One region of the Nostocoides sp. HKS02 genome, then DNA from elsewhere that is predicted to be linked to it. Evidence: predicted binding sites of a transcription regulator. Region 1 holds the regulator's gene; the other holds the start of a gene.
What was found. Region 1 encodes Rex, which represses fermentation and respiration genes when NADH is low (regulators of the CRP and FNR family bind a similar motif). Its sites were predicted from a motif close to CTTGTGAANNNNTTCACAAG; they were not measured.
Positions count from the first base shown of each region.

Region 2: the regulator Rex is predicted to act here: its motif matches at 2,600-2,619, upstream of edd (phosphogluconate dehydratase).

Region 1 is NZ_CP046121.1:2,301,228-2,315,337, reverse strand. It holds gene GKE56_RS11115 (GNAT family N-acetyltransferase) at 1-200, shown strand, start outside; gene GKE56_RS11110 (TrkA family potassium uptake protein) at 239-904, opposite strand; partial or broken gene GKE56_RS11105 (acetoin utilization protein AcuC) at 1,005-2,202, shown strand; gene GKE56_RS11100 (helix-turn-helix domain-containing protein) at 2,375-2,575, shown strand; gene GKE56_RS11095 (30S ribosomal protein bS22) at 2,784-2,882, shown strand; gene GKE56_RS11090 (NAD-dependent epimerase/dehydratase family protein) at 3,119-4,168, shown strand; gene GKE56_RS11085 (lysophospholipid acyltransferase family protein) at 4,168-5,631, shown strand; gene GKE56_RS11080 (DUF5667 domain-containing protein) at 5,652-6,872, opposite strand; gene GKE56_RS11075 (sigma-70 family RNA polymerase sigma factor) at 6,984-7,601, opposite strand; gene GKE56_RS11070 (glutaredoxin family protein) at 7,912-8,160, shown strand; gene GKE56_RS11065 (redox-sensing transcriptional repressor Rex) at 8,310-8,999, shown strand; gene GKE56_RS11060 (glutamyl-tRNA reductase) at 8,996-10,303, shown strand; gene hemC (hydroxymethylbilane synthase) at 10,300-11,415, shown strand; gene GKE56_RS11050 (uroporphyrinogen-III synthase) at 11,412-13,052, shown strand; gene hemB (porphobilinogen synthase) at 13,052-14,044, shown strand.
Region 2 is NZ_CP046121.1:3,164,919-3,179,028, forward strand. It holds partial or broken gene GKE56_RS15270 (MFS transporter) at 35-1,311, shown strand; gene GKE56_RS15275 (hypothetical protein) at 1,376-1,762, opposite strand; gene pdxH (pyridoxamine 5'-phosphate oxidase) at 1,809-2,504, shown strand; gene edd (phosphogluconate dehydratase) at 2,684-4,600, shown strand; gene eda (bifunctional 4-hydroxy-2-oxoglutarate aldolase/2-dehydro-3-deoxy-phosphogluconate aldolase) at 4,597-5,271, shown strand; gene GKE56_RS15295 (SDR family NAD(P)-dependent oxidoreductase) at 5,530-6,270, opposite strand; gene GKE56_RS15300 (hypothetical protein) at 6,267-6,995, opposite strand; partial or broken gene GKE56_RS15305 (metal-dependent transcriptional regulator) at 7,078-7,777, shown strand; cyclic di-AMP (ydaO/yuaA leader) riboswitch at 7,953-8,149, shown strand; gene GKE56_RS15310 (C40 family peptidase) at 8,498-8,878, shown strand; gene GKE56_RS15315 (DsbA family oxidoreductase) at 9,058-9,732, shown strand; gene GKE56_RS15320 (O-acetyl-ADP-ribose deacetylase) at 9,729-10,265, opposite strand; gene GKE56_RS15325 (cation diffusion facilitator family transporter) at 10,310-11,206, shown strand; gene GKE56_RS15330 (DUF1028 domain-containing protein) at 11,224-12,048, shown strand; gene GKE56_RS15335 (alpha-glucosidase) at 12,071-13,768, opposite strand; gene GKE56_RS15340 (MarR family winged helix-turn-helix transcriptional regulator) at 13,817-14,110, opposite strand, start outside.

The DNA of each region.
Region 1 (14,110 bases):
ATGCCGCCCGCCAGCAGGGGCGGACCCACCTGGCCTACTGGGTGGGCACCGACAACGGGCGTGCGGTGGCCTTCGCCAGCGGGTTCGGGTTCCGCCCGACCGACTCGCGCCGGCCGATGCGGGTGCGGCAGGCCGACGTCGAGGAGGAGATCGCGATGGTCCTCCCGCTCGGCGAAGACCGCGGTATGCCGCGCCTCTGACCTGCGTCCGAGTCGGCCCTCACGACACCCTCAGGACGCTAGGGGCGCGAGGCGAGCCGGTCGAGCAGGTCCGTGGGCCCACTGACGATGAGCGTGTCGTGAGCCGTGACCTTCGTCTCCGGCACGGCATACGTGAAGTCCTCGCCGGGTGACTTCACGCCCACGACGGTCACGCCGTACTTGCTGCGGATCGCGCTCTGCTTGAGCGTGAAGCCGATCGCCTCCTGCGGGGGCTTCATCTTGACGATGGCGAAGCCGTCGTCGAACTCGATGTAGTCCATCAGCTTGCCGTTGAGCAGGTGGGCCACCCGCCGACCGCTCTCGGCTTCGGGCGAGACGACGTGGTGGACGCCGATGCGGTCGAGGATGCGGGCGTGTTCGGGGGAGATGGCCTTGGCCCAGATGGTCGGTATGCCGGCGTCCACGAGGTTCATCGCGCAGAGCACCGAGGCCTCGACGGAGGATCCGATGCCGACGACCGCGAGCTGGTAGCTGCGGGCCTTGAGGTTGGCGACGGCCTGCGGCGTGCTGGCGTCGGCCTGGACGATCCGGGTGACCTTGCCGAGGAACGACTCGGCCAGCACGGGGTCGCGCTCGACGGCGACGACGTGATGGCCCAGTCGTTGGAGCTCGACGGCGACGGCGCTGCCGAACCGGCCGAGGCCGATGACGAGGACGTCGTCCTCGTAGAGCTTCTTTGCCACAACCGTCCTCCGGGCCGACGTTGGTGAGACCAGCACGCTACCGCGTCCGCGCAGGGGGCTCGGCTGTCGTGGCCGGACTCCCACCGGTACCGTGCCGGACATGCCCTCACAGGTGCGGGTGGTCTGGGACCACGCCTTCACTGCCTACGACTTCGGGCCCGGCCACCCGATGAGCCCGGTCCGGCTCGACCTGACCGCGCGGCTGTGTGAGGCGCTCGGGGTCTTCGACGGCGGCGACGTCGAGGTCGTCGCGCCTGCGGTCCCGAGTGACGACATCCTGACCACGGTGCACGACCCCGCCTACGTCGATGCCGTGCGCGCGGCCTCGTCAGATCCTGCGGATGCCGACGCGAGCCGCGGGCTCGGCACCGAGGACGACCCGGCCTTCCGCGGCATGCACGAGGCCAGCGCCCGGGTCGCCGAGGGCACCCGGCAGATGTGCGCCGACGTCTGGGAGGGGCGCACCCGCCACGGGGTGAACTTCTGCGGTGGGCTGCACCACGCCATGCGCGGCAACGCGTCGGGGTTCTGCATCTACAACGACATCGCGGTGGGCATCCAGTGGCTGCTCGACCACGGGGCGCGTCGGGTCGCCTACGTCGACGTCGACGTCCACCACGGCGATGGCGTCGAGCGGATCTTCTGGGACGACCCCCGGGTCCTGACCGTCTCGCTGCACGAGTCGGGTCGTGAGCTGTTCCCCGGCACCGGCTTTCCCGGCGACCTCGGTGGGCCCGGCGCCGAGGGGGACCGCCGTGAACGTCGCGCTGCCACCCGGCACCGGCGACTCGGCCTGGCTGCGGGCCCTGCACTCCACGGCGCTGCCGGTGGTGCGCGCCTTCAAGCCCGACGTGCTCGTCACCCAGCACGGCTGCGACACCCACGCGCAGGACCCGCTCGCCCACCTGGCGCTCTCGGTCGACGCCCAGCGCGGCGCGGCCGACGCACTGCACCGGCTGTCCCACGAGGTGTGCGACGGTCGGTGGGTGGCCCTCGGCGGCGGCGGCTACGAGGTGGTCGACGTCGTGCCGCGGACGTGGACCCACCTGACCGCGATCGCGGCCCACCGACCCATCCCGCTGACCACCGCTGTGCCGCAGGACTGGCTGGACTTCGTGCGCCAGCGCTATGGCCGCGAAGGCCCTCGCCGGATGGGTGACCTCAACCCCGCCGACGGGCCGATCTGGCACCAGCCTTGGGACCTGGGGTACAACCCCCACAGCGCGGTCGACCGAGCCATCATGGCGACCCGCGAGGCGGTGTTTCCGTGGCACGGACTGGACGTGTGGTTCGACTGACGTCGCGGTGATTTCGCAGGTCGTCACGGCGTGTCGGCTGGACATCGGCCAAGAAGTTTCGCCATTGACTTCCCCACGAGTCACATGAGCCCCTACAGTTCCTTCTGCACGAGCGTAGAGGTCCGCCGGAGGGGAAGCCGGCGATGCGCGCGTGTAGAAGATCGAGGTAATCATGTCCAACGAGCGACAGCTCGCCGAGGTGCGGTTCCTGACCGTCGCCGAGGTGGCCTCGATCATGCGCGTGTCGAAGATGACGGTGTACCGGATGGTGCACGCAGGAGAGCTTCCCGCAATCCGCGTCGGGCGGTCCTTCCGGGTTCCGGAGGACGCCGTGCACAAGTACCTGCACACGTCGTACGTCGACACCGCATGATGGTGTGCTGACCGCACTGCGAAGGGCGGGCCCGGACGACAGTCCAGGCCCGCCCTTCGCGCGCCCGCCGGGGCGCCCGGCGCCGCCGCGTCATACCGGCGGGTTTGGGCTGTGGGCCGCTGGGCCGCTAGAGTGACGTCCACTGTTCGGCGTGGTGCGTTGGTTCGTTGCCCCGTCCGGCAACACGACCACCACACAAGAGGACACCATGGGCTCTGTCATCAAGAAGCGTCGCAAGCGCATGGCGAAGAAGAAGCACCGCAAGCTTCTTCGCAAGACCCGCCACCAGCGTCGCAACAAGAAGTGACCGAAGGCCCCCGCCATGCGGGGGCCTTCTGTCTTTCCCTGCACGCGGGGTCTTTCCAGGCGCACGGGGTCTTTCCAGGCGCACGGTGTGACGAGCGCCGCGTCCACGGGCTGGCCCGCACGGCGCACCGCAGGGGAGCCGCTGGGTAGGGTGGCATCGGTCGCGAGGACCGCGGCCACCATGATCCTGGTGCCCCCTGCTGACCCCGCCCATGCTGTTGACCCTCGGGAGAGACTGTGGCTGATGTCGTCCTCGTGACCGGCGTCTCCCGCTATCTGGGCGGCCAGTTCGCCCGGGCCCTCACGAACGACCCATCGGTCAGCCGCGTCATCGGGGTCGACGTGATCCCGCCCACCCACGACATCGGCCGCGCCGAGTTCGTGCGTGCGGACATCCGCAACCCGATGATCGGCAAGATCATCGCGCAGTCCGACGTGGACACCGTCGTGCACATGAACGTCATCGCCACCCCCACGAATGCCGGCGGACGCACCTCCCAGAAGGAGATCAACGTCATCGGCACGATGCAGCTGCTCGCTGCGTGCCAGAAGGCCCCCAGCATCCGGCGGCTGGTCGTGAAGTCGTCGGCGGCGGTGTACGGCTCGAGCCCGCGCGACCCGGCGATGTTCACCGAGGACATGGGCCCCAAGTCCCTGCCACGCACCGGGTTCGGCAAGGACTCCGTCGAGGTCGAGGGCTACGTGCGCGGCTTCTCCCGGCGCCGACCCGATGTCGAGCTCTCGGTGCTGCGGTTCGCCAACATCATCGGCCCGGGCATCCGCACCTCGCTCACGGACTACTTCGCCCTCCCCGTCATCCCGGTGCCGTTCGGCTACGACGCCCGCCTCCAGTTCGTCCACGAGACCGACGCCCTCGGCACATTGCTGGCGGCCACGACCGGTCCGTCGACCGGCATCACGAACATCGCGGGAGACGGCGTCATCACCGTGAGCCAGGCGGCAGCGATCGCGGGCCGCGCGGTGATCCCGTTGCCGATGCCCGCGGCGGGGCTGTTCGGTGCGGTGCTCAAGCGCGCCGGCCTGGCCGACTTCAGCAGCGACCAGGTCCAGTTCCTCGCCTACGGCCGGGGACTCGACACGACGCGGATGCGCGAGGTGCTCGGGTACGAGCCCGAGTTCACCACCCGGGCGGCCTTCGAGGACTACGTGCGGGGCATCGGGTCGGTCCTGCCCGGCAGTGCCGCGCTGGGCTCCGCCGTATCGGGTGTCGCAGGCACGGCGGCCAACGCAATCGGCCACGTGTGGGCCGCAGGGAGGAATGACTGATGGCCGCCAGCTCGGGCGCATCGCGCACCACCAAGGCCGCGACGACGGCCAAGACGGCCAAGACGGCCAAGACGGCCAAGACGGCGAAACCGCGCAAGACGGGGGCGCTGGCCGCGGGTGCGGCGCGGGCGTCGGGGGAGCGCGCGAAGCGGCGCAGCACGCCGCTGCTGGCCGGCGCAGGCCCCACCAGCACGACCCCCAGCCCGACCACCCGCACGACCCCCAGCACGACCCCCAGCACGACCCTCAGCACGACCCCGACCGGCACGACCCCGACGTCGGACCGGCCCACCCGCTCGGCCAAGCACCGCCCCCAGCCGGTGGCGAAGGCCGTGCCGACCACCAAGACCGTGGCTCGCTCGGGAGCACGCACGACCCGCCCGGCCCGAGCCGCGCGGACCGTCCGGCCCGTGCGTGATGCGAGGTCCGCGGCCACGCCGGCCACCCGGCATACAGACGTGCGCCCCGTCCGTGCCCTCCAGGCCGTCGGCGACGAGGTACCCGCCGCGCAGGAAACACCGCCGGCGTCGACGCGGCGCAGCATCGCCCCGGGGATCGAGGAGCTGCTCACCGCCGGGATCGCCGCCGTGCGGGTCGCCGCCGAGGCCGCTGGCATCTCCGCGGACGATGTGGAGCGCCACCTCGCCTCGACCTTGTCGTTCGTGCGCAGGCGACTGACCGGCGACTACATCGTCGACGAGTTCGGCTTCGACGAGGACTTCACGACCAGCTTCTACCTGCCCGTGCTGCGACCGCTCTACCGCTCGTGGTTCCGGGTCGAGGTGCGGGGCATCGAGAACATCCCGAGCGAGGGTGGTGGCCTCGTCGTGGCCAACCACTCGGGCACCATCGCCATGGACTCGCTGATGACCCAGGTGGCCGTGCACGACGAGCACCCGGCGCATCGGCACCTGCGCATGCTCGGGGCCGACCTGGTGTTCCAGACCCCGGTGATCGGCAATGTCGCCCGCAAGTCCGGTTCGACCCTGGCCGCCAACCCCGACGCCGAGCGACTCCTGTCGAGCGGGGAGCTCTGCGGCGTCTGGCCCGAGGGGTTCAAGGGTGTCGGAAAGCCCTTCACCGAGCGCTACAAGCTGCAGCGGTTCGGCCGTGGCGGGTTCGTGTCCGCGGCGCTGAAGACCGGCGTTCCCATCATCCCGTGCTCGATCGTGGGTGCCGAGGAGATCTACCCCATCATCGGCAACATGAAGGCCGTGGCGCGGCTGTTCGGCGCCCCGTACGCCCCGATCACACCGACCTGGCCGTTGCTCGGTCCGTTGGGGCTGATCCCGTTGCCGAGCAAGTGGATCATCGAGTTCGGGTCGCCCGTCGAGACCGCGCACCTCGGGCCGGGAGCTGCCGACGACCCGATGCTGGTCTTCGACCTCACCGACCAGGTGCGCGAGACGATCCAGCAGACGTTGTACTCACTGCTCATGCAGCGGCGGTCGGTCTTCTTCTGACCGACGTTCTGACCGACGCGTCAGGGCAGGGTGATCGTGGTGCCGGGCAGCGTCGTCGACAGCAGCGTGGAGCTCGGCAGCGTGACCCGGATGCCCCCGGTGCCGAGGGACACCGATGGCGCCGGCAGCTTGAGGGTGCTCGACACGAGTGGCACGGTCGCCGTCACCGAAGGCACCTGCACGCCGACCCCGCCGGTGCCCAGGCTCGCGCCACCGCCTCCGGCGGAGACCACGCCACCCGCCGGGGCGCTCACATGGGGCAACGGTGCGCCCCCACCGGCGCCGCCGGTGATGGCGGTGGAGGGGACGGTGATGGTCGTTCCGTCGGCACCCACCGCGCCAGGGCTCCCGAGGCTGCCGGATCCGGACTGGGCCGACGGGTTCGTGCCGGCTGGGTTCGTGCTCGCTGGCCCCGGCAGGGATGCCGGGTTGTAGGCGCTGGGAACGAGGGTGGCGCACGGTGCCCCGCAGGCCGCCAGCCGCCGCTGCGCGGCCTGTTGGCTGTCCTGCAGGAGCGCCTCGAGCCGGCCGACGAGCGGCAGCGACCCGGCCGGAGCCTCGGCACGCAGCACCTCGACCTGCGGCAGGGCGCGCGCGGTGAAGTCGCGCATGGCGAGCAGAGCCTGCGGGTTGCCCGTCGCGGCATACGACCGGTCCAGCGCGCGCTGGCCACCCTGGACACTGTCGATGGCCTGCTGCACCGCGACGTTGACGTCGTCGGCGCTCGGGCTGCCGCCGGGGCGCTCGACCACCGAGCGCGCGTCGGAGATGTGCTCCTGGGCCTGGGTCAGGTAGGTCTGGCCGCGGTCGAAGTCGCTGTCGGCCAGGCGCACGGCGACGTTGTCGAGCCAGCTCTTCACGGGGTAGAGGCTGTCGCCGGGGACCGAGCCGCGTGAGGCGACGCCGACCACGGCGCCGACGAGCAGCGCCGACGCCACCGCACCGGCCAGCGCGCGAGGCAGGCCATGACCGACGACCACGACGACGGGAGTGGGTCGGGCGGACGCGCGACGCTCGGCGCGGGACCTGGCCGCGGCGGGGCTCGGGGTCGGCAGGCTCGCGGCCTCGGTCATGAGGCGGGTGCGCAGCGCCGCGACGAACGCGGGGTCCGGGCTGGGACCGGGGCGGGCCGTGCGCAGCTGGTCTGCGGTCGTGAGCAGGCTGGACAGCTGGGTGTCGCTGGTGGGCTGGCCCTCGAGGGCGCGCTGGAAGGCGTCTGCCCTGCGGTTCAGCACGGGCATGGTGACACCTCCCTGCTCAGTTGTTGCGGCACCGCGTGAACGGCCTTATGCGGTGAGAACGAGCGGTCCGGACGGAAGTTACGCGCCGATCCGTAGCGAAATGCGAAGTGGTCAGAGCTCGACATCGGCCAGCTCCCGGTGCAGGGCGCGGACGGCGCGGAGCTGGAGCTGTTTGACCGCGCCCTCGGACTTGCCGAGCACCTTGGCGGTCTCGGAGAGGCTGAGCCCCTGCAGGAACCGCAGGACCACGCACTCGGCCTGCTCCGGCTTGAGGCCCTTCACGGCGGCGAACAGGCGTTCGTTGCGCAGCCGGTCGAGGACCTCGGTGTCGGGTGCGTCGATCCGCTGGTCGGCGTCGAGCATGTCGGCGGTCGTGACCTCCATGCGGAACCGCGCCGACTTGGCGTTGTCGGTGATGAGGTTGCGGGCGATCGTCACGAACCACGCCGCGATGTCGCGGCCCTGCCACGAGAAGGAGTCCATCCGGCGCAGCGCCCGCAGGAACGTCTCCGAGGTGAGGTCCTCGGCGAGCTGCTGGCTGCCGACCCGGACGTAGATGTAGCGGTAGACGACGTCGACGTAGCGCTCGTAGAGCATGCCGAACGCCTCGGAGTCGCCGCGCTGGGCCAGTTCGACCAGCGCCGAGATCCGCTCGAAGTCCTGGGGGGCCTCACCGGGGCCGAAGCCCGCTCGCGCGGCGGTGCTGCCGTCGCGGTCGCCCCCGGGCATGGTCTCCGCGTACTGCTCAGCCTCGCCGGCGAGGCTGGAGCAGTACGCGCAGCGTGGCCAGGAAGTCGGTGGTGGCCGCTGCGAGTCCGTAACCCCGCGAGGAGCCCGTCGTTGTGCCTGCTGAGGTCACCAGGGCAGGACGCAGGACCGCGAGAGGGCTCGCGGTGCTGACGGTTGCGGGTATCCGGATGGTGACCTCCTGACCGTGACAGTTTCCCCGAATTTCTCCCCTTTGTCAGGAGACCTGCGCCACACCGCACCTGCCGGCAGGGGTATGCCGCGCCCCGGGTGCCCGGCATACAGTGAGGTGGTGCCTGTTTCCCTGCCTCGGGTGACGCTGATCGCCAAGCCCGGCTGCCACCTCTGCGACGACGCGCGAGCGGTCATCGAGCGCGTCACCGCAGACCTCGGGGTGGGCTGGGTGGAGCACTCCATCGCGGACGAGCCCGCGCTCGCGGAGCAGTACTGGGAGCAGATCCCGGTGACCCTGGTCGACGGTCGCCAGCACGACTACTGGCGGGTCGACGAGGCCCGGCTGCGAGCCGCCCTGGGGGGCTGAGCCAGCCTGCACCGTGACGTGGGTCACGCCCGTGGCCCAGCGGTCGCTTGTGACTTTGTGCATCGGTTCACAAAAGCGTAATCTGACGGGGCTCCCGTCCGCTCCAGCCAGGTGCGGGCTGCCCTGGAACAGAAGGAGCCCAAGAGACCGTGTCTGCCGATCCGAGCACCCGTCGGGGCGTCCCCGACGCCACGGTCGCCCGGCTCCCCGAGTACCTCCGGGCCCTGACGGGTTTCGCCGAGCGGGGCATCGCGTCGGTCTCGTCGGAGGAGCTGGCCGCCGCTGCCGGTGTGCGCAGCGCCAAGCTCCGCAAGGATCTCTCCCACCTGGGTTCCTACGGCGTGCGGGGGGTGGGCTACGAGGTCGACCACCTCGCCTACCAGATCTCCCGCGAGCTCGGGCTGACCCAGGACTGGCCCGTGGCCATCATCGGCATGGGAAACCTCGGCCATGCGCTGGCGGCCTACAGCGGGTTCGCGACGCGAGGATTTCGGGTCGTCGCGCTGCTCGACCAGGACCCCGGCCTGCACAGCCAGCTGATCGCTGGGCTGCCGGTGCTGCCGATGGACGCCCTGGCCGGCCTGGTGGCCGAGCAGGGGCTGGCCATCGGGGTCATCGCGACTCCCGCCGCGTCCGCCCAGTCGGTGTGCGACCAGCTCGTGGCGGCGGGCGTCCGCTCGATCCTCAACTTCGCACCCTGTGTGCTCGTGGTGCCGGACGACGTCGACGTGCGCAAGGTCGACCTGTCCACCGAGCTGCAGATCCTCGCGTTCCACGAGCAGCGCAGGGCCTTGGCCGAGGGAGACCTCGCGTCGATCGCGACGGCGGTGGCCCGATGAGCCTGGTGATTCTGGGGCTGTCCCACCACACCGCCCCCCTGCCCCTGCTCGAGTCGATGTCGCTCGACCCGGCCGGCCGCGCCGCGCTCGCCGCGAGCCTGACCCGGCGCGAGAACCTCTCCGAGGCCATCGTGGTCTCCACCTGCAACCGCACCGAGGTGTATGCCGAGTCCCTCACCTTCCACGGCGCGGTCACCGACATCGCCGAGGCCCTGACCGAGGTGACTGGTGTCGCACCCGACGAGCTGCGTGAGCACCTCTACGTCCACTACGAGGACCGCGCCATCGCCCACGCCTTCACGGTCGCCTGCGGGCTCGACTCCATGGCGGTCGGTGAGGCCCAGATCCTCGGGCAGATGCGCACCGCGCTGCGCGAGGGCCAGCGCGCCGGTCAGGTCGGCCCGGCCCTCAACAGCCTGTTCCAGCAAGCCCTCCGGGTGGGCAAGCGCGCCCACACCGAGACCGGTATCGACGCCGTGAGCGTCTCGCTGGTCGAGGCGGGACTGGCCCGCGCCGAACGCGAGCTCGGGTCGTTGAGCAGGCTCGACGTGCTCGTCGTCGGTGCCGGTGCCATGAGCTCGCTCGCCGCCACGACGGTCACGCGGGTCGGCGCCCGCAGCATCACCGTGGTCAACCGCACGCTGGCCAAGGCCACCCGGCTCGCCGAGCGCGTCGGCGGGGCGGCCCGCCCCCTGGGCGAGCTGCCGGCGGCGCTCGCCGGCGCCGATGTCGTCATCTCCTGCACCGGTTCGACGGGGGTCGTGGTCGACCTGGCCGGGGCCGGCGACGCTCAGGTGGCGCGTGGCGGCCGCCCGCAGGTCTACATCGACCTCGCGCTGCCCCACGACGTGGCCCCCGAGGTCGACTCCCTGAGTGGCGTCAGCGTCGCAGGGCTCGCCGCACTCGGCGACCAGCTCTCCGGTGGCACCACGCCGCCGCAGGTGCAGGAGGTCGCCGACCTCGTCATCGGTGAGGTCGCGGCATACCTCACGGCCCGTGCGGCCGAGTCCGTCGCGCCGACAGTGGCCGCGCTGCGGTCCCACGCGGCAGACGTGGTCGCCGCTGAGCTCACCCGCCTCGACCAGCGCCTGCCGGACCTCGACGAGCAGACGCGCGCCGAGGTCCAGCTCGCGGTGCACCGCATCGTCGAGAAGCTGCTCCACACCCCCACCGTGCGGGTCAAGGAGCTGGCGGTCGGGGGGCAGGGCGACGACTACGCCCAGGCCCTGCGCCAGCTGTTCGACCTGCGCCCCGGCGAAGCCGTCACCGCCCTGGTGCCCCCCGAGCGAGGTGGTCTGGCGTGAGCGCCGTCCTGCGACTCGGCACCCGCCGCAGCACGCTGGCCACGACCCAGTCCGACTGGGTGGCCGACCTGTTGCGGGCCCGGGGTCACGAGGTGGAGCTCGTCGAGATCGTCACCGAGGGCGACACCTCCAGCGCGCCGCTCAGCTCGCTGGGCGGGACCGGCGTGTTCGCCACCGCACTCCGCCAGGCCCTGCTCGCCGGTGAGGTCGACCTCGCGGTGCACTCGCTCAAGGACCTGCCGACCGCGCCTGAGCCGGGTCTGGTCATCGCTGCCCTGCCGGTCCGCGAGGACCCCCGCGACGTGCTGGTCAGCACGTCTGGTGCGGGTCTTGGTGAGCTCGGTGACGGCGCCGTCGTCGGCACCGGATCACCGCGCCGGGTGGCCCAGCTCGCCGCGCTCGGCCTCGGGCTGGAGTTCAAGGACATCCGGGGCAACGTCGACACCCGGATCGGCTTGGCCCGCGAGGGCGCCGTCGATGCCGTGGTCCTCGCCCGCGCCGGGCTTGCCCGCCTCGGGCGCCTCGACGACGCCGCCGAGGTCCTCGACCCGCTGCAGATGTTGCCTGCCCCCGGGCAGGGAGCGCTGGCGGTCGAGTGCCGCTCCGACGACCAGGTCACCATTGAGCTCCTGCGGGCGCTCGACGACCCCGACACCCGCGCGGCGGTGACGGCCGAGCGCGCACTGCTGGCCGCCCTCGAGGCCGGGTGCTCGGCGCCCGTGGGGGCCCTCGCCGAGGTCGTCGAGGGCGACGACGGCCTCGAGCTGTCGCTCCGCGCCTTTGTCGGCGCAGTCGACGGGTCGTTCGACCTGCGTCGCTCCCTCGTCGGCCCCGTGGGTCAGGCCGAGGCCATCGGCCAGCGCCTGGCGGCCCTGCTGCTCGAGGACGGTGCCGACTCCCTGGTCGCCCCCTCGTCGTCGGTCTCATCGTCCGCCTCGTCCTCGTCCTCGTCCTCGTCGCGACCCTCGTCGTCGTCCTCGTCGCGACCCTCGTCGTCGCCCGAGGCCGACCACGCGCGCTGGCGCCCAGACCCAGCCGGGGCGACCGGAGACCATCCGCTCGCCGCCCCCGACCGCAGCCCAGCACCCAACAGCACGGAGCGTGCACTGTGAGCCCCTCGCGCTCGACCACCACCACTGCCACCACCACCCCCAAGCCCGGCCGCCAGCCCGGCCGCGTCGCCTTCGTCGGCGCCGGCCCCGGCGATGCCGGCCTGATGACCGTGCGGGCGGTCGAGTTCCTCGCCGCCGCGGACGTCGTCGTGATCGACCAGGTCGCCCGTGAGGGCGTCGTGGCCAGGTACTGCCGCCCCGACGTCGAGATCGTCGACGCCGGGCACGGCGACCACGGTCAGCCGCTGACCCACGCGATGCGGGCCAAGCTCGTCGTCAAGGCTGCCAAGGCTGCTCGCGGCGGACTCGTGGTGCGCCTCATGGACGGCGACCCGGGCACCTTCAACGGGCTCGCCGAGGAGGCGCTGGCCTGCCACAAGGCCGCGATCGGCTTCGACGTCGTCCCGGGGGTGAGCGCGGTCTCCGCAGTCCCGGCATACGCCGGCATCCCGCTGACGTCGAGCAGCTCGCCCGCGGTCCACGTGATCTCCGCGAACGACCGCGCAGTCGACTGGTCGGCCTCGGTCGCCGAGTCGGTGACCGTGGTGCTGCTCGGACCCCCTGAGGACCTCGCGGTCGCGCTCGGCAAGCTGCTCGCGGCTGGCCGCACCGCCGACACCCCGGTGGCGCTGACCGAGAAGGGCACGACCATCGGGCAGTCCACGCGGGTCTCCACGCTCGGCCAGGTCGCCAAGGTCATGAAGAGCGTCGAGTTCCCGGCCCTGGCCGTGGTGGGGTCGACCGTCGCGCTGCGCGAGAACCTCTCGTGGTTCGAGACCAAGCCGCTGTTCGGATGGAACGTCCTGGTGCCCCGCACCAAGGAGCAGTCGGGCACGACGATCGCCCGGCTGGAGTCCTATGGCGCGACTGCCGAGGTCGTCCCCACGATCTCCGTCGAGCCGCCGCGCACGCCCCAGCAGATGGAGCGCGCCGTCAAGGGTCTGGTGACCGGACGCTACGAGTGGATCGGTTTCACCTCGGTCAACGCCGTCAAGGCCGTCCGTGAGAAGTTCGAGGAGTTCGGGCTCGACGCACGGGCCTTCGCCGGGCTCAAGATCGCCGCTGTCGGCGGGGTCACGGCCGAGGCGCTGCGCGAGTGGGGCATCGTGCCCGACCTCGTGCCGTCGGGTGAGAACTCCGCGAACGGGCTGCTGGCCGACTGGCCGCCGTTCGACGAGGTGCTCGACCCCATCAACCGGGTCTTCCTGCCGCGCGCCGACATCGCCACCGACACCCTGGTCGCGGGCCTGCAGGAGATGGGCTGGGAGGTCGACGACGTCACGGCATACCGCACCGTGCGCGCGGCGCCGCCCGCCGCGCACATCCGCGAGGCCATCAAGGGCGGCCAGTTCGACGCGGCCGTGTTCACCTCGTCCTCGACGGTGCGCAACCTCGTCGGGATCGCCGGCAAGCCGCACCCGTCGACGGTGATCGCCTGCATCGGTCCGGCTACCGCCAAGACCGCCGAGGAGCACGGGCTGCGGGTCGACGTGCTCGCGCCCGAGGCCTCCTCCGACGCCCTGGTCGACGCGCTCGCCGACTTCGGGCTGGGCCTGGCGACTGCGGCCGCCGAAGCCGGTGATACCGTGGTGCGGCCGAGCGCCAAGAAGACGTCCTCGCGGCGCCGGGCCAAGTAGTGACCGACGCGCGTAGGCCGACGGGGCCGGTCATCCGGCCTCGTCGGCTCCGGCAGTCGCCAGCGATCCGCCGGCTCGTCGCCGAGACCCGGCTGCACCGCGCCGAACTGGTGCTGCCGGTGTTCGTCCGCGAGGGCATCACGTCGCCCGTGCCGATCACGGCCATGCCGGGCGTGGTCCAGCACACCGTCGAGACCCTGGTGACCGAGGCAGTCGCTGCGGCCGACGCGGGCATCGGCGGGATCATGCTGTTCGGGGTGCCATCGGCCAAGGACGCCGTGGGCTCCGGCGCCGACGACCCCGACGGTATCCTCAACGTTGCCCTGCGTGCGGTGGCCGATGCGGTCGGCGACCGGCTCGTCGTCATGGCCGACCTCTGCCTCGACGAGTTCACCGACCACGGCCACTGTGGGGTGCTCGACGACGCCGGGCGGGTCGACAACGCCGCCACCCTCGAGCGGTATGCCGCGATGGGCCTCGCCCAGGCTCGTGCCGGTGCCCAGGTCCTGGGGCTGTCAGGGATGATGGACGGCCAGGTGGCCTACGTGCGCGCCGCGCTCGACGCGCAGGGCTTCACCGACACCCTCATCCTCGCGTATGCCGCGAAGTACACCTCGGGGTTGTACGGCCCGTTCCGCGAGGCGGTCCAGTCCTCGCTGGAGGGCGACCGCGCGACGTACCAGCAGGACCCGGCCAACGCCACCGAAGCGCTGCGCGAGCTGGAGCTCGACATCGCCGAGGGTGCCGACATCGTCTTGGTCAAACCCGCTATGCCGCACCTCGACATCGTCGCCGCCGCGGCTGCCATGTCGCCCGTGCCGGTCGCGGCCTACCAGATCTCGGGCGAGTACTCGATGATCGAGGCGGCCTCGGCCAACGGGTGGATCGAGCGCGACCGGGCGATCCTCGAGTCGCTGCTCAACATCCGGCGCGCCGGCGCGCAGATCATCCTCACCTACTACGCCCTCGACGTCCTCGACTTATTGCCCTGAGTCGACCCCGAGGGGTGGTTTCGACCCCGAAAACGGTGGATTCGGGGCAATAAGTCGGGGTGGGGG
Region 2 (14,110 bases), 860 kb from region 1:
CCCTACGGTCGGCGGTCGGGCCTAGGGTCGCCCTGTGCCGCTGCTCCTGGACCTGACCCCGTTGCGGGTGAACCCGGCATACCGGCGGTTGTATGCCGGGTTCACGCTGTCCAACGTCGGCTCGCAGCTCGCCGTGGTCGCGGTCGGACTGCAGGTCTACGACCTCACGCGGTCCACGGCTGCGGTGGGCATCGTGGGTCTGTGTGCGTTGGTGCCGCTGGTCCTCATGGGGCTCTACGGCGGCACCCTCATCGACCACTTCGACCGCCGCACCGTGGGGTTGGTGGCGCAGGGCGTGGCCTTCGTCGCGAGCGTGCTCTGCGCCACCCAGGCGTGGCTCGGCAACACCCAGGTGTGGGTCCTCTACGCGCTCGTCGCGTTGTGGAACGGCGCGTATGCCGTCTCGTCGCCGGCGCGCACCTCGATCTACCCGCGGATCCTCACCCGAGAGCAGCTGCCGGCCGCCAACGCCCTGTCGGTGTTCGCGATGAACTCGGCGATGACGGTGGGGCCGCTCATGGCGGGCGTGCTCGTCGACTGGGGCGGCTTCCGGGCGGCGTACACCACCGATGCGGTCATCACCACGGCTGCGCTGTGGGGGCTGGCCCGGCTCCAGCCGCTGCCCCCTGAGCCGGCGACCGACGGGTCCGCGCCGACCCGGCCGGGGCTGCGGTCGGTGCTCGACGGCTTCGCGTTCCTCGCGACCCGGCCCAACGTGCGGATGACCTTCGTCGCCGACATCTGCGCGATGCTGCTCGCCCAGCCACGGGTGCTGTTCCCGGCGGCGGGTGCCGTGATCTTCGGCGGGGGTGCGAAGACGGTCGGTGCGCTCAGCGCGGCCGCTGCCGTCGGGGGCATCGGCGCCATGTTCTTCTCGGGGCGCCTCGGCCACGTGCGCCGTCAGGGGTTGGCGATCCTCGTGTCGATCGTGGGATGGGGGGCTGCGATCGCCGGGTTCGGGGTGGCGATGCTCGCGGCCGGGGAGTGCTGACGCGCGGCGCCGCGCTGTGGGCGGGTCTCGCCGCGATGGCGGTCGCGGGTGCGTCCGACTCGGTGAGCGCCGTGTTCCGGACGACCATCCTCCAGTCCGCCACGCCGGACCACCTGCGTGGTCGGCTGCAGGGCGTGTTCATCGTCGTGGTGGCCGGCGGGCCGCGGCTCGGCGAGCTCGCCGGTGGGCTCGTCGCGAGCGCGATCGGTGAGGGTCGCACCGCGGTCCTGGGCGGTCTCGCCTGCATCCTGGCCATCGTCGCCCTGGCTCGGCTGCAGCCCGGTTTCGTGCGGTACGACGCCCGGCACCCGACGGCCTGACGACCGTCTCCCGGCCGCGACCGGCGAGCGAGCCGCCCGGCCTACCGGCGACGGAGCCGCCGGCCTACCGGCGGCGCGGCAGGTTACGCAGCCGTTCCGCGGGGCTGGGCAGCTCCGCGGGGCGCACCCTCGTGCTCAGGTCGCTGCGCGCGATGAGCTCGGTCAGCGGAGTCGTCGTGGCGGGGTGGGCGGCGATCGGCTCGTCCCCGGAGAACACGACCCAGATCGGCTCGCTGTGGTCAGCTCGCGGGTCGAAGGTCTTGAGGACCATGCCGTCTCGCACGGTGGCGGCGTGCTCGACGGCGCGACGCTTGGCGCGCTGGCGGTCGAGCGCCTTCTGTGCCGCGGCCATCGCCGGTTCCTTGGCCTGCTGGGCCAGCACCACCACGTGCGGGCCGTACTTCACGCCCCACTTGATGATGCTCCCGACAGCCTTGCCTTTGCTGGGCATCGTGCCTCCCTGACGGTCTGCTTCGACCTCACCCTAATCTCGTGCCATGGCTGACGTGCGGCGCGCTGACCCGGTACGCATCGACTACAAGGGCGAGGGGCTCTCCGAGGAGCACGTCGCCCCCACCCCGTGGCAGCAGGCCCAGCGCTGGGTCGACGAGGCCGTGGAGCGCTCGCAGGCGCAGCCCGACGTGCCCGAGCCGCTCGCGCTCTCGGTCGCCACCGTGGATGCCGCGGGCCGACCGAATGTCCGGACCGTGCTCCTGCGCTTCTTCGACGAGCGTGGCCCCGGGTTCGTGACCAACACCGAGTCCACCAAGGGCCTGGAGATCGCGGCGACCGGAGGGCTTGCCGCCAGCCTGACCTGGCCGGCGATGTGCCGCGCGATCCGCTTCAGGGGCGTGGCCCAGGAGCTCGGTCGCGACGAGGTGAGCGGCTACTTCGGCTCGCGACCGTGGGGGTCGCGGATCTCGGCGTGGGCGTCGCGGCAGTCCCAGCCCGTCGTCGGCCGCGCCGCTCTGGAGGAGGCCTACGAGCGGTATGCCGCGCAGTGGCCCGACCGCGGCCGCCCCGACGACGTACCCGTGCCCGACTTCTGGGGCGGGTACCGGGTGGTCTGCGACGAGGTGGAGTTCTGGGGCGGGCGGCGGAACCGGCTGCATGACCGGCTGGTGTTCACCCGCGTTGCCGAGGGGTCCCTCGATGAGCCGACGGCCTGGGCGCTGTCCCGCCGCCAGCCCTGAGCCGCTGAGCCGCTGAGCCGCCCTGCCGTCGCGTCGCGGACCCTACCGGTCCGTATGGCGGGATGGCGGTTGCCGAGAGCTGAGACGTCGCCACACTTGTGAACGGAATCACAACGCGCGCGCCATCGTCGCCGTTCGCGCGGTCCACCTCCCTGACCGCCGCTTGATCCAGGAGCCCCATGGCGCCCGCCGTCCACCCTGTCGTTGCCCACGTCACTGCACGCCTCACCGAGCGCAGCCGAGCGAGCCGCACGGCATACCTCGAGCGGTTATCCCGAGCCGCCTCCGAACTCAGCCTGCGCCCCGCGCGCACCGACCTCGGCTGCTCCAACCTCGCCCACGCGGTGGCCGCGTGTGGCGGGTCGGACCGCGTCGTGATGGCCGCCGACACTGGCATCAGCCTCGGCATCGTCACGTCCTACAACGACATGCTCTCGGCGCACGCACCGTTCGAGCACTACCCCGCGGCGATGAAGCAGACCGCCCGTGAGGTCGGTGCGGTCGCGCGGGTCGCGGGCGGAGTGCCGGCGATGTGCGACGGCATCACCCAAGGTCGCGCTGGCATGGAGCTCAGCCTGTTCAGCCGCGACGTCATCGCCATGTCGACGGCGATCGCGCTGTCGCACGACGTGTTCGACGGTGTCCTGATGCTGGGGGTCTGCGACAAGATCGTGCCGGGCCTGGTCGCGGGTGCGCTGTCGTTCGGCCACCTGCCGGCAGCCCTCGTGCCGGCAGGACCCATGGCCAGCGGGCGGTCCAACGCCGAGAAGGCCGAGACCCGCAAGGCGTATGCCGCGGGCGAGGTCGGTCGCGACGACCTCCTCGCGAGCGAGGTCGCGTCCTACCATTCGCCGGGCACGTGCACGTTCTACGGCACGGCGAACTCCAACCAGATGCTCATGGACGTCATGGGGCTGCACCTGCCGGGCGCCGCGTTCGTCCACCCCGACGACCCGGTGCGCGAGGCCCTGACCGCGGCCACCACCCGTCGGGTGGCTGAGATCGCGGGCTCTGCGGCGCCCTACGGCATCGGCCAGGTCGTCGACGAGAAGTCCGTGGTCAACGGGGTCGTCGCCCTGCTCGCCACCGGGGGCTCGACCAACCACACGATGCACCTGATCGCGATGGCGGCGGCTGCGGGCGTCGACCTCACCTGGGAGGACTTCGACGACCTGTCGGCGGCCGTCCCGTCGGTCGCTCGCATCTACCCCAACGGGCCGGCCGACGTGAACCACTTCCATCAGGCCGGTGGCACGCCCTTCCTCATCCGGACCCTGCTCGACTCCGGCCTGCTGCACGAGGACGTCCTGACGCTCGCGGGCCCGGGCCTGCGCCGATACACCCAGCGCCCAACCCTGGTCGACGGCGTGCTCGAGTTCGTCGACATCGCCGCGGAGTCCGGCGACCCGGCCGTCCTGCGCCCGGCAACCGAGCCGTTCGCGGCCGACGGTGGCCTGCGGATGCTGCGCGGCACGCTGGGCCACGCGGTCATCAAGGTGTCTGCCGTGAGCGAGAAGGACCGCGTCATCGAGGCCCCCGCGCGCGTCTTCACCGACCAGGTGGGGTTCCTCCAGGCGTTCTCGAGGCGCGAGCTCGACCGGGACGTGGTCGTCGTGATCCGCGAGCAGGGCCCGAGCGCCAACGGCATGCCCGAGCTGCACGCGCTCACCCCGTCCCTCGGCGTCCTCCAGAAGCGGGGGTATGCCGTGGCGCTGGTCACCGACGGACGCATGAGCGGTGCCTCGGGCGCCATCCCCGCCGCGATCCACGTGACCCCGGAGTCGGTCCACGCCGGTCCGATCTCGAAGATCCACGACGGCGACATCGTCCGGGTGGACTCGCTGACCGGCCGTCTCGACGTACTCGTCGACGAGGCCCAGTTCGCCGCCCGCGTGCCCGCGCAACGAGTCACCGAGGACGGTGTCGGCACCGGTCGCGAGCTGTTCGCCTCGATGCGCACCGCCGTCGGCCGTGCCGACGAGGGCGCCCACGTGTTCGCCACCATGGGGCGCGCCTTTGCCTCTGGCGTCCACGGTGGTGGCGATGCCGAACCCGACTACCTGAAGTCCGTGCCCCAGGAGGAAGACGTCCGATGACCCTGCAAACCACCGGAACGACTGCAACCACTGCCACCCCAGCCCTGCGCAGCGAGGCCGACATCCTCGCCCTCGCCCCGGTCATCCCGGTGGTCGTCGTCGACTCCGTCGAGCAGGCGGTGCCGCTCGCCCGGGCCCTGCTGCGCGGCGGCATACCGGTCATCGAGCTCACGCTGCGCAGTGCGGCGGGGCTGGGCGCCATCGAGGCGGTCGCGTCCGAGGTGGAGGGCATGGTCGTCGGGGCCGGCACGGTGGTGACGCCGGAGCAGGTCCGGCAGGTGGTCGATGCCGGCGCGCAGTTCATCGTCACGCCGGGGTCGCCGCCGCGGCTCCTGCAGGCAGCCCTCGACAGTGGGCTGCCGCTGCTGGCCGGCGCGGGCACGCTCACCGAGATGCTCACCCTGGCCGAGGCCGGTCTCGAGGCGATGAAGTTCTTCCCGGCCGAGGCCAGCGGCGGACGGCAGTACCTGTCCGCCGTGAGTGGACCGTGCCCGCAGCTGCGGTTCTGCCCGACCGGCGGAATCACCCCGGAGACTGCCGCCGACTGGCTCGCCCTGCCCAATGTCGGCTGCGTCGGCGGGTCCTGGCTGACCCCGAAAGATGCTGTCGCCCAAGGGGACTGGGCCCGGATCGAGGCGCTCGCGGCGTCGGCGCTGGCGTTGCGTCCCTGACTCCCCAGGGCGTGGAACAGCCCGCGGGCCTGCCGTGCCGAACTCGAGCGGCGTGGCGTGGGCAGGGGACGACCTGCACGACCCGCGGGCTGCGGTGAACTGCTGGGGATTGCGCCGGTGGCGTCACCTCGAGCAGTCGAGGTGCGCTAGCGCGCAGTCACCTCACGCGTCCAATGAGAAATCACTTCTTGGACCACCTCCCTTCCGTGTAGCTCGAAGGTAAACGGCGGCGTCGGCTCCTGCAACGTCTTATCGCGATCAGCTTTCGCGGTGCACCTTGTGGGGAGCCGCCTGGACGCGCGGCTTGATGACGAGCAGGTCGATGTTGACGTGCGCGGGACGCTGCACCATCCACACGATCGCCTCGGCGATGTCCTGTGCCACCAATGGCTCGGACACCCCGGCGTAGACCGCGTCGGCGCGCTCCTGGTCGCCCGCGAACCTGGTCAGCGCGAACTCCTCGGTGCGCACCATGCCCGGGGCGATCTCCTCGACCCTGACGGGTTGGTCGACGAGCTCGAGCCGCAACGTCGCGGTGAGCGCGGCGACGGCGTGCTTGGCAGCGACGTAGCCCGAGCCGCCCTCGTAGGCCACGTGACCGGCGATCGAGCCGACGTTGACGATGGTGCCCGCGCCCGAGGCCACCAGGGCCGGCAGCAGCGCCTGCGTCACCTGCAGGGTCCCCATGACGTTCGACTCGTACATCCCGCGCCAGTCGGCCACGTCGGTCGCGGCGGCGGGTGCCAGTCCCAGCGCGCCGCCGGCGTTGTTGACGAGCACGTCGAGCCGGCCGCCCACGGCGCTGGCGAGCCGGGCGACGTCGTCGGCGCTGGTGACGTCGCAGGGGACGGCTCGCCCGCCGATCTCCGCGGCCACCGCGTCGATGCGGTCGGAGCGCCGTGCCGCGCAGACCACCTCGTAGCCGGCCGCGGCGAGTTGTCGCGCCGTCTCCGCGCCGATGCCACTGCTCGCTCCGGTCACCACTGCCAGCCTGCTCATGCGTTCTCTCCCAGGGGTCGGACGGTGTCGGGGTCCACCGCGATCCAGGTCGCCTCGGCGTGGCCGAGGAGCTGGGCCGGCCGGTCGCCGTCGGCGGCATACACGGCGGTTCCGCTCAGGTGCTTGCGGCCCTGCGAGCCGCGCTGCCACGCCATGATCACGTACGGCTCGCCCGGCACCGGTGCCGTGTGGACAGTGGCGGTCATCGTGCCGAGGACCATCGGGCGCCCGGCGATGCCCGAGGCCCACCCGCCCGGGCAGTCCAGGGCGGCCCACACGGTCTCGGGGCCCACGTCCGGAGCGGGAACCCACGCGCATGCGTAGAGGCCGCCGTCGACCGGCCCGGGCTGCAGCCGCAACGCGTCGCCGGGTTCACGAGCGGTGCCGCACGAGTAGCACGTGGGGAACGGGTGCGCGACCAGGCCCTCGTACCGCTCGCCGGCCGCCTGTGCGTCCGCGAAGGACACCGGAGCCGGTATGCCGCGGGGGTCGGGCGCCGCGCCGATGCTCGCCTCGAGGACCAGGCGGTCACCGTCGAGAACGCGCAGGGACCCGTCGAGCCGATCCACGGCCAGCTCTCGGTCGAGCGGCGGAGGCGTCCGCAGCCGCACGGTGACGGCCTCGCCGGGCCCCGGGGACAGCAGGGAGGCGGCGTGTCCGCTCACCCAGCCGCCGTTGCCCGACTCGGGAGGGCCGCAGAAGCGCGCGGGCACCACGAAGCTCATGGACCCGAACGTAGCCGACGCGCGAAGAGGCAGAACGACCGGTGATGAGGGCCTGACGCCCGCAGGTGAGAGGCTTGGTGCTGTGACGGACCTGATCGACACCACGGAGATGTACCTCAAGACCATCTTCGAGCTCGAGGAAGAGGGGGATTCCACCGCTTCGCGCGCGCATCGCCGAGCGGCTGGGGCACTCGGGCCCGACCGTGTCGCAGACGGTCGCGCGCATGGAGCGCGACGGTCTGCTCAGCCTCGCCGGCGACCGGCACCTCGAGCTGTCCGTCCACGGGCGCCTGCTGGCGACCCGGGTGATGCGCAAGCACCGCCTCGCCGAGCGCCTGCTCGTCGATGTCATCGGCCTGGAGTGGGAGTACGTCCACGACGAGGCGTGCCGGTGGGAGCACGTCATGTCCGAGCGCGTCGAGCGCAAGATCCTCGCGATGCTCAAGGACCACCACGACTCGCCCTACGGCAACCCGATCCCCGGGCTCGACGAGCTCGGCGAGGATGAGCCCACCGAGGACTTCCGCTCCGGCCTGCGCACGCTCACCGAGCTCGCCACCGACCACCCCGAGACGGTCCTCGTGCGGCGCATCGGTGAGCCGGTCCAGGTCGACCACGAGGCGCTCAGCCTGCTGACGATGGCGCGCCTGCTGCCGGGCGAGCGGGTGCGCGTGCACCGCGCAGACGGCCGGGTGGTCGCGGTCCGCGAGAACGCTCCCGACTCGACCGCGGTGTCGCTTCCCGACGACGTGGCTCAGCACGTCTTCGGAGCCCTCGTCTGACGTGGCGGCCCTCTCGGCTGCCATTTTGTCTGGGTTCCGTGGCGTTTCTGTGGGTTTACCTTGGCAGGCTCTTGGACGCGCCGTGACCGCAATGTGACATTGGTGGCCGCTCTGTGTAGTCTCGCGGAGATCTTTCCTCCCCTGGGAGAGATTGGCTCGATGTGGACTGCCTAGTCCTGTCACCACGCCCGAGTCCTCAGCAAGACCGCTTGACAGGAGCGGGGGACCCACTTTTGGGCCTTCCTCGGAAGGTCCTCGGGGTGAAGCCCTCACGCGCGAGCCCGCTAGGACGGGTGTTCAGACGTGAAGGCCGGGTGAACTACCTCCACCCGAACCCGACAGCTCACCTCGTAGGCGCTGGAGGTTCAATCATCGTGGCTTCTCACACTGCTGGCCGCCATCGCGCGCCTGGCCGTTACAACCCCGTTTCCGAGATCAGCGGCATCGTGGCGAAATCCGCCCAGCCTGCTGTCAAGACCTCTGCCGTCATTGCCGCGTCTGGCGGTCTCGTGGCCTCGTTCGCCCTGCCGGCGTCCGCAGCAACTGCCTCCCAGGGCACGGAGAAGGTCCCCACGCTCTCGGCTCCGGCCGCTGTGCAGGCCCCCCCAGGCCGCCGCGCCCCAGGCCGCTGGCGCGTTCGGCCTCATCGGCTTCCAGGCCACTGCCAAGCCGAAGCCCGCCCCCGCTCCTGCTCCGGCCCCCGTCACGCGCACTGCGCCGGTGGCCAGCCGGTCGATGGCGCGAGTGCCGCTGATCGCCGCGAAGCCCGCCACCGGCGGCATCCTCGGCATCGCCGCCCAGTACCAGGGCGTCCCGTACATGTACGGCGGCACCACCCCGGCCGGCTTCGACTGCTCGGGCTACACGGCATACGTCTTCCGCCAGGTCGGCATCTCGCTGCCCCGGACGGCTTCCGAGCAGCAGGCGGCCGCGACCCCGGTGTCGAACCCCCAGCCCGGTGACCTCGTGTTCTTCGGGTCGCCCGCCTACCACGTGGGCATCTACGCCGGCAACGGCATGATGTGGGACAGCCCGCACTCCGGTACGACGGTGGGCCTGCACCCGATCTGGTCGTCCAGCGCCACCTACGGCCGCCCCTGACCCACGGCCCCCCGCGGAGCCACGCACGCAGGCCCCCTCCCGCTCGGCGGGTGGGGGCCTGCGCGTCTGTGTCGCCGAGCGACAGCAGGGGTATGCCGCGTGGCTCGGCGCGTGCGCGCCCGTGGCCCGGCGGGTGGGCGCCCCGCGCCGCCCACCGGCGTTCGTGCTTGTATGGAGGCATGACCGCAGTCGAGATCGATGTCTGGGCGGACGTGGTCTGCCCGTGGTGCTACATCGGGAAGCGACGTCTCGAACAGGCCATCGCCGAGAGCGCCCACCCTGCCGAGGTCACCGTGACGTACCACGCCTACGAGCTGGACCGTGGCACCCCACACAGTGACGGCACGACGATCCTGCAGTGGCTGGCGGAGCGCTACCAGACCGACCTCGACGGGGCCCGCGAGATCGCCGAGCGCCCGGCCACGATGGGCCGTCCCGACGGCATCGAGATCGACGTCGATCGCCAGCTGCGGGCCAACTCCTTCGACGCGCACCGGATCATCGCGCTCGGGCTGGCCCAGGGTGGCCACGCCCTGCAGGCGGCGGTTCTCGAGCGGCTGTACGCCGCCTACTTCGCCGAGGGCAAGGCAGTCGACGACATCGAGACCCTGCAGCGGCTGGGCGCCGAGGCCGGCCTGGACGGACGACGGCTGTCAGCGGTCCTGGCCGGCACCGACTACGCCGATCAGGTGCGGGCCGACGAGGCCGCCGCGACCGAGGTCGGCATCACCGGCGTCCCGTTCTTCATGGCCAACCGCCGCGTCGCGCTGCAGGGCGCCCACACCGCCGAGGTCATCGGTCAGCTGATCGAGGCGGGTGCAGGCGAGCACGAGGCGATGAGCCAGGGCGCTTAGCCCGCGTCAGCTGGGGTCGCCAGGGCCGCCTCGAAGTCGGCCAGGGCCGCCCGGCTGAACAGCACGAAGCGGACCAGCTCCGGAGCGCCGTGCTCGTCGAGCTCGGTCCGGACCGTCTCGACGGCGATCCGCGCGACCTGCGCAGAGTCCCACCCGTAGATGCCGGCGCTCACCGCCGGGAACGCGAGGCTCTGCGCCCCGACCTCGCGTGCGACGGCGAGGCTGCGGCTGAAACACGAGGCCAGCAGGGCAGGGTCGGTCTGCCCGATGTGCCGGTTCGGGCCCACGGTGTGGATGACCCAGCGCGCCGGGAGGTTGCCCGCGCCCGTGACGACCGCGTCGCCGACTCCCAGGCCCGACCGGTGCGTCGTCTCGCGCAGGCGCCGGCACTCCTCGAGCAGTGCTGGGCCGGCCGCGGCGTGGATCGCTCCGTCGACCCCTCCGCCACCGAGCAGGGAGGAGTTGGCCGCGTTGACGATGGCGTCGAGCGACTGGGTCGTGATGTCGCCCAGAACGGCGTCGATGATGGCCACGGACCAACCGTAAGCCTCCGAGCCCCACCGCCTAGGATCGAGTGATGGGTGCTGGCCACGATCATCACGCCGGGGCGCGGCACCGTTGGCGGCTGGCTGTGACCGTCGGGCTCGTCGGGGCGTTCTTCCTCATCGAGCTCGTGGTCGCCCTCGCCTCGTCCTCGCTCGCCCTCCTGTCGGACGCGGGCCACATGGCCGCCGACGTGGTCGGGCTGAGCGCAGCCCTGGTCGCGACGCGGGTCGCCTCCCGACGCGACACGACCGGCCGGCGCACCTACGGGTCGTACCGCGCCGAGGTGTTCGCGAGCGCCCTGGCCGTGCTCCTCATGGTCGGCGTATCGGCATACGTCGTGGTCGAGGCGGTGCGCCGCATCGGCGAGCCGGTCGTGGTGCCGGGCCGCCCGCTGCTGCTCGTGGGCGCGCTTGGGCTCGTGGTCAACGTCGTCGCGATCGTGCTGCTGCGCGGTGGTGCGCAGGACAGCCTCAACGTCCGTGGCGCCTACCTCGAGGTCGTGGCCGATGCCGCAGGATCGGTCGGCGTCATCGTGGCCGCGCTGCTGATCCGCGTGACCGGCAGGCCGGTCTGGGACACCGTGGTCGCGGTGGCGATCGGGGTGTTCGTCGCGGTCCGGGCCGTGATGCTGGGCCGACAGGTGCTCGCCGTGCTGGGCCAGCACGTGCCTGAGGGTCTCGAGCCCGCCCGCGTGACAGCGGATCTCGCGGGGATCGGTGGCGTGGCAGACGTGCACGACCTGCACGTCTGGACCCTCACCTCGGGCATGAACGTCGCCACGGTCCACCTCGTGTCCGTCGCCGGGGCAGACGTCGAGCGGATCCTCAGCGACGGCCAGACCCTGCTGCGCGAACGCCATGCCATCGCGCACGCCACGCTGCAGGTCGAGCCGAGTACCGGCGACTCCTGTCGTGACACGGACTGGTGAGCGGCTAGCGTCGGCGTGTGACGTTGTCCATCGTGGGTCAGGTCGGCGAGGCGTTCGGCGTGGCCGTCGCCAGCAAGTTCCCGTTCGTGGGTGCCGTCGTGCCCGCCGCGCGCCTGGGGGTCGGCGCGGTCGCCACGCAGGCGATGGCGCGGGTGTCCTATCGCGACGTCGCGCTGACGGCGCTCGGTGAGGGCGTGTCCGCGGCCGATGCGGTCGCGGCCTGCACGGGCCCCGACGGTGACCGGGACCACCGGCAGCTCGGCGTGGTCGGCGTCGACTCGCAAGCGACCTACACCGGCCCGCAGTGCCTGTCGTGGGCCGGCGGGGTGTCCGGGCGCGAAGCCAGCGGCGGCTACGCTATCCAGGGCAATATCCTCACCGGGCCAGAGGTGGTGGAGGCGATGGAGCGGGCCTGGCTGGGGTCCGCCGGTGCCTCGCTCAGCGACCGCCTGTGTGCCGCGCTGCTCGCCGGCGACGAGGCCGGCGGCGACTCCCGCGGTCGGCAGGGCGCCGCGCTGTATGCCGTGCAGCCCGGCGCGGGGTACGACGCGTGCGGGGTGCTCGCCGACGTGCGCGTGGACGACCACCCGGACGCACCTCGTGAGCTGGCCCGGCTGCTGCGGCTCAACGACCTCATGTTCGGCGCGCCCGAGCAGGTACAGCCGTTGGTCGGCGTGCTGGCCTCCGAGGTGGGCGCTCGCCTCGCCGGGCTGGGGTACGACGACGGGGCTGTGGCCGAGGCGCTCGCCGCGTGGGCTTCGGCGGAGAACTACGAGACGCGACTGAGCCCGGACGGCATCGACGCCAAGGTGCTGGCCGCACTCCGCGACGCCACGGCATAGGCAGACTTCCGGCCACCTGCGGTCACCGCTTGAGGATGCGGGCCTCCCAGGGGCGCAGCGGAGCCGTGGCCGACTCGGCGGTCGCCAGGTTGCCGAGCAGGAGCTCGGCGCCGGTCCAGCTGTAGAGGTCCTCGAGGCACCCGCCCAGGTCGAGCTCGTCGCCGGAGAAGTTGGCGACGACGAGCACGTCCGTGCCCTCGTGCGAGCGGGTGTACGCGTACAAGGCGGGGTGGTCCGGGGCGAGCATGTGGAAGTCGCCGTGCGCGATCGCGGGCTCGGTGTGGCGCAGCGCGATGACCCGGCGGTAGTGGTGGAACACCGAGTCGTCGTCGGCGACGGCCGCCGCTGCGTTGATGTCCGGGTAGTTGGGGTTGAGGGGGGCCCACGGTGAGCCCTCGGTGAAGCCGGCGTGCGCGCTGCTGTCCCACTGCATGGGGGAGCGGGCGTTGTCGCGACTGCCGACGCGCAGCGCCCCGAGCACGGTGTCGGAGTCGAGCCCGGCCGCCATCGCCGCTTCGTAGTAGTTGACCGACTCGATGTCGAGGAAGGCGTTCTCGTCGGGGAACGGCACGTTGGTCATGCCGAGCTCCTCGCCCTGGTAGACGTAGGGCGTGCCACGGTGCAGGTGCAGCACGGTGCCCAGCAGCTTGGCGGCGGCCACCCGGTACTTCGGGTCGTCGGTGGCGAAGCGCGAGACGGCACGCGGCTGGTCGTGGTTGTTCCAGTAGAGCGAGTTCCAGCCGCGTTCGGCGAGACCGTTCTGCCAGCGCGCCATGCTGGCCTTGAGGTCGCGCAGGTCCAGCGGCACGCGGTCCCACTTGTGGGCGCCATGGTCGAGGCCGACGTGCTCGAACTGGAAGACCATGTCGAGCTCGTGTCGCTCGGGATCGGTGAACAGCACCGCCTCGTCGACGGTCACGCCGGGCATCTCGCCGACGGTGAGCAGCTGCTCGGTGCGCCCCGCGAAGACCTCGCCGTGCATCTCCTGGAGGAACTCATGGATCCGGGGGCCGCACAGGAAGAACGGGTTGCCGTCGCCGTAGAGGCCGCCGTGCGTGAGGTGCCCGTCGGGCAACGACGTGTCCTTGGAGATCATGTTGATGACGTCCATGCGGAAGCCGTCGATCCCGCGGTCGAGCCACCACCGCATCATCGCGTAGATGGCCTGGCGCACCTGGGGGTTCTCCCAGTTGAGGTCGGGCTGCTTGCGGCTGAACAGGTGGAGGTAGTACTCGCCGGTGGCGTCGTCGAGCTCCCACGCAGACCCGCTGAAGTGGGACTCCCAGTTCGTCGGCTCGGCCCCGTGGGTGCCGGCCTCCATGCCGTCGCGCGCGGGGCGCCACCAGTACCAGTCCCGCTTCGGATTGTCTTTGCTGGAGCGGGATTCCACGAACCATGGGTGCTCGTCGGACGTGTGGTTCACGACGAGGTCCATGACGATGCGTATGCCGCGGGCGTGCGCCTGCTCGATCAGCTCGTCCACGTCGGCAAGGGTGCCGAACGTGGGGTCGATGTCCTGGTAGTCGCTGATGTCGTAGCCGTTGTCGTCTTGCGGGCTGGTGTAGATCGGCGACAGCCACAGGACATCGATGCCGAGCTGCTCGAGGTAGTCGAGGCGGCTGATGATTCCCGGGAGGTCGCCGATGCCGTCGCCGTTGGTGTCCTGGAAGCTGCGGGGGTAGATCTGGTAGACCACGGACTCGCGAAACCACTGGCTCATGGCCGACAGTCTTGCGGGCAGCCGACACCCCGGCAACGGCTCGGCCTGTCAGCGGGTGGCGTCGATGAGGCGGGTCAGGGTGTCCCGCAGCTCCTCGAGCTCGCCGAGGCCGAGGTCGAGCCGCGCCATGATGGCGGGCGGGATGCGCTCGGCCTGGGCCCGCGCCCGGACCCCTTTGGTGGTCAGTGACACGGCGAGCGCCCGGTCGTCGTGCGGGTTGCGGTCGCGGGTGACCATGCCGCTGGCCTCGAGACGCTTGAGCAGCGGTGAGAGCGTGGCCGGCTCGAGGCTGAGTCGGCGCGAGAGCTCGGACACCGTGAGCGGGGCCTCCTCCCACAGGGC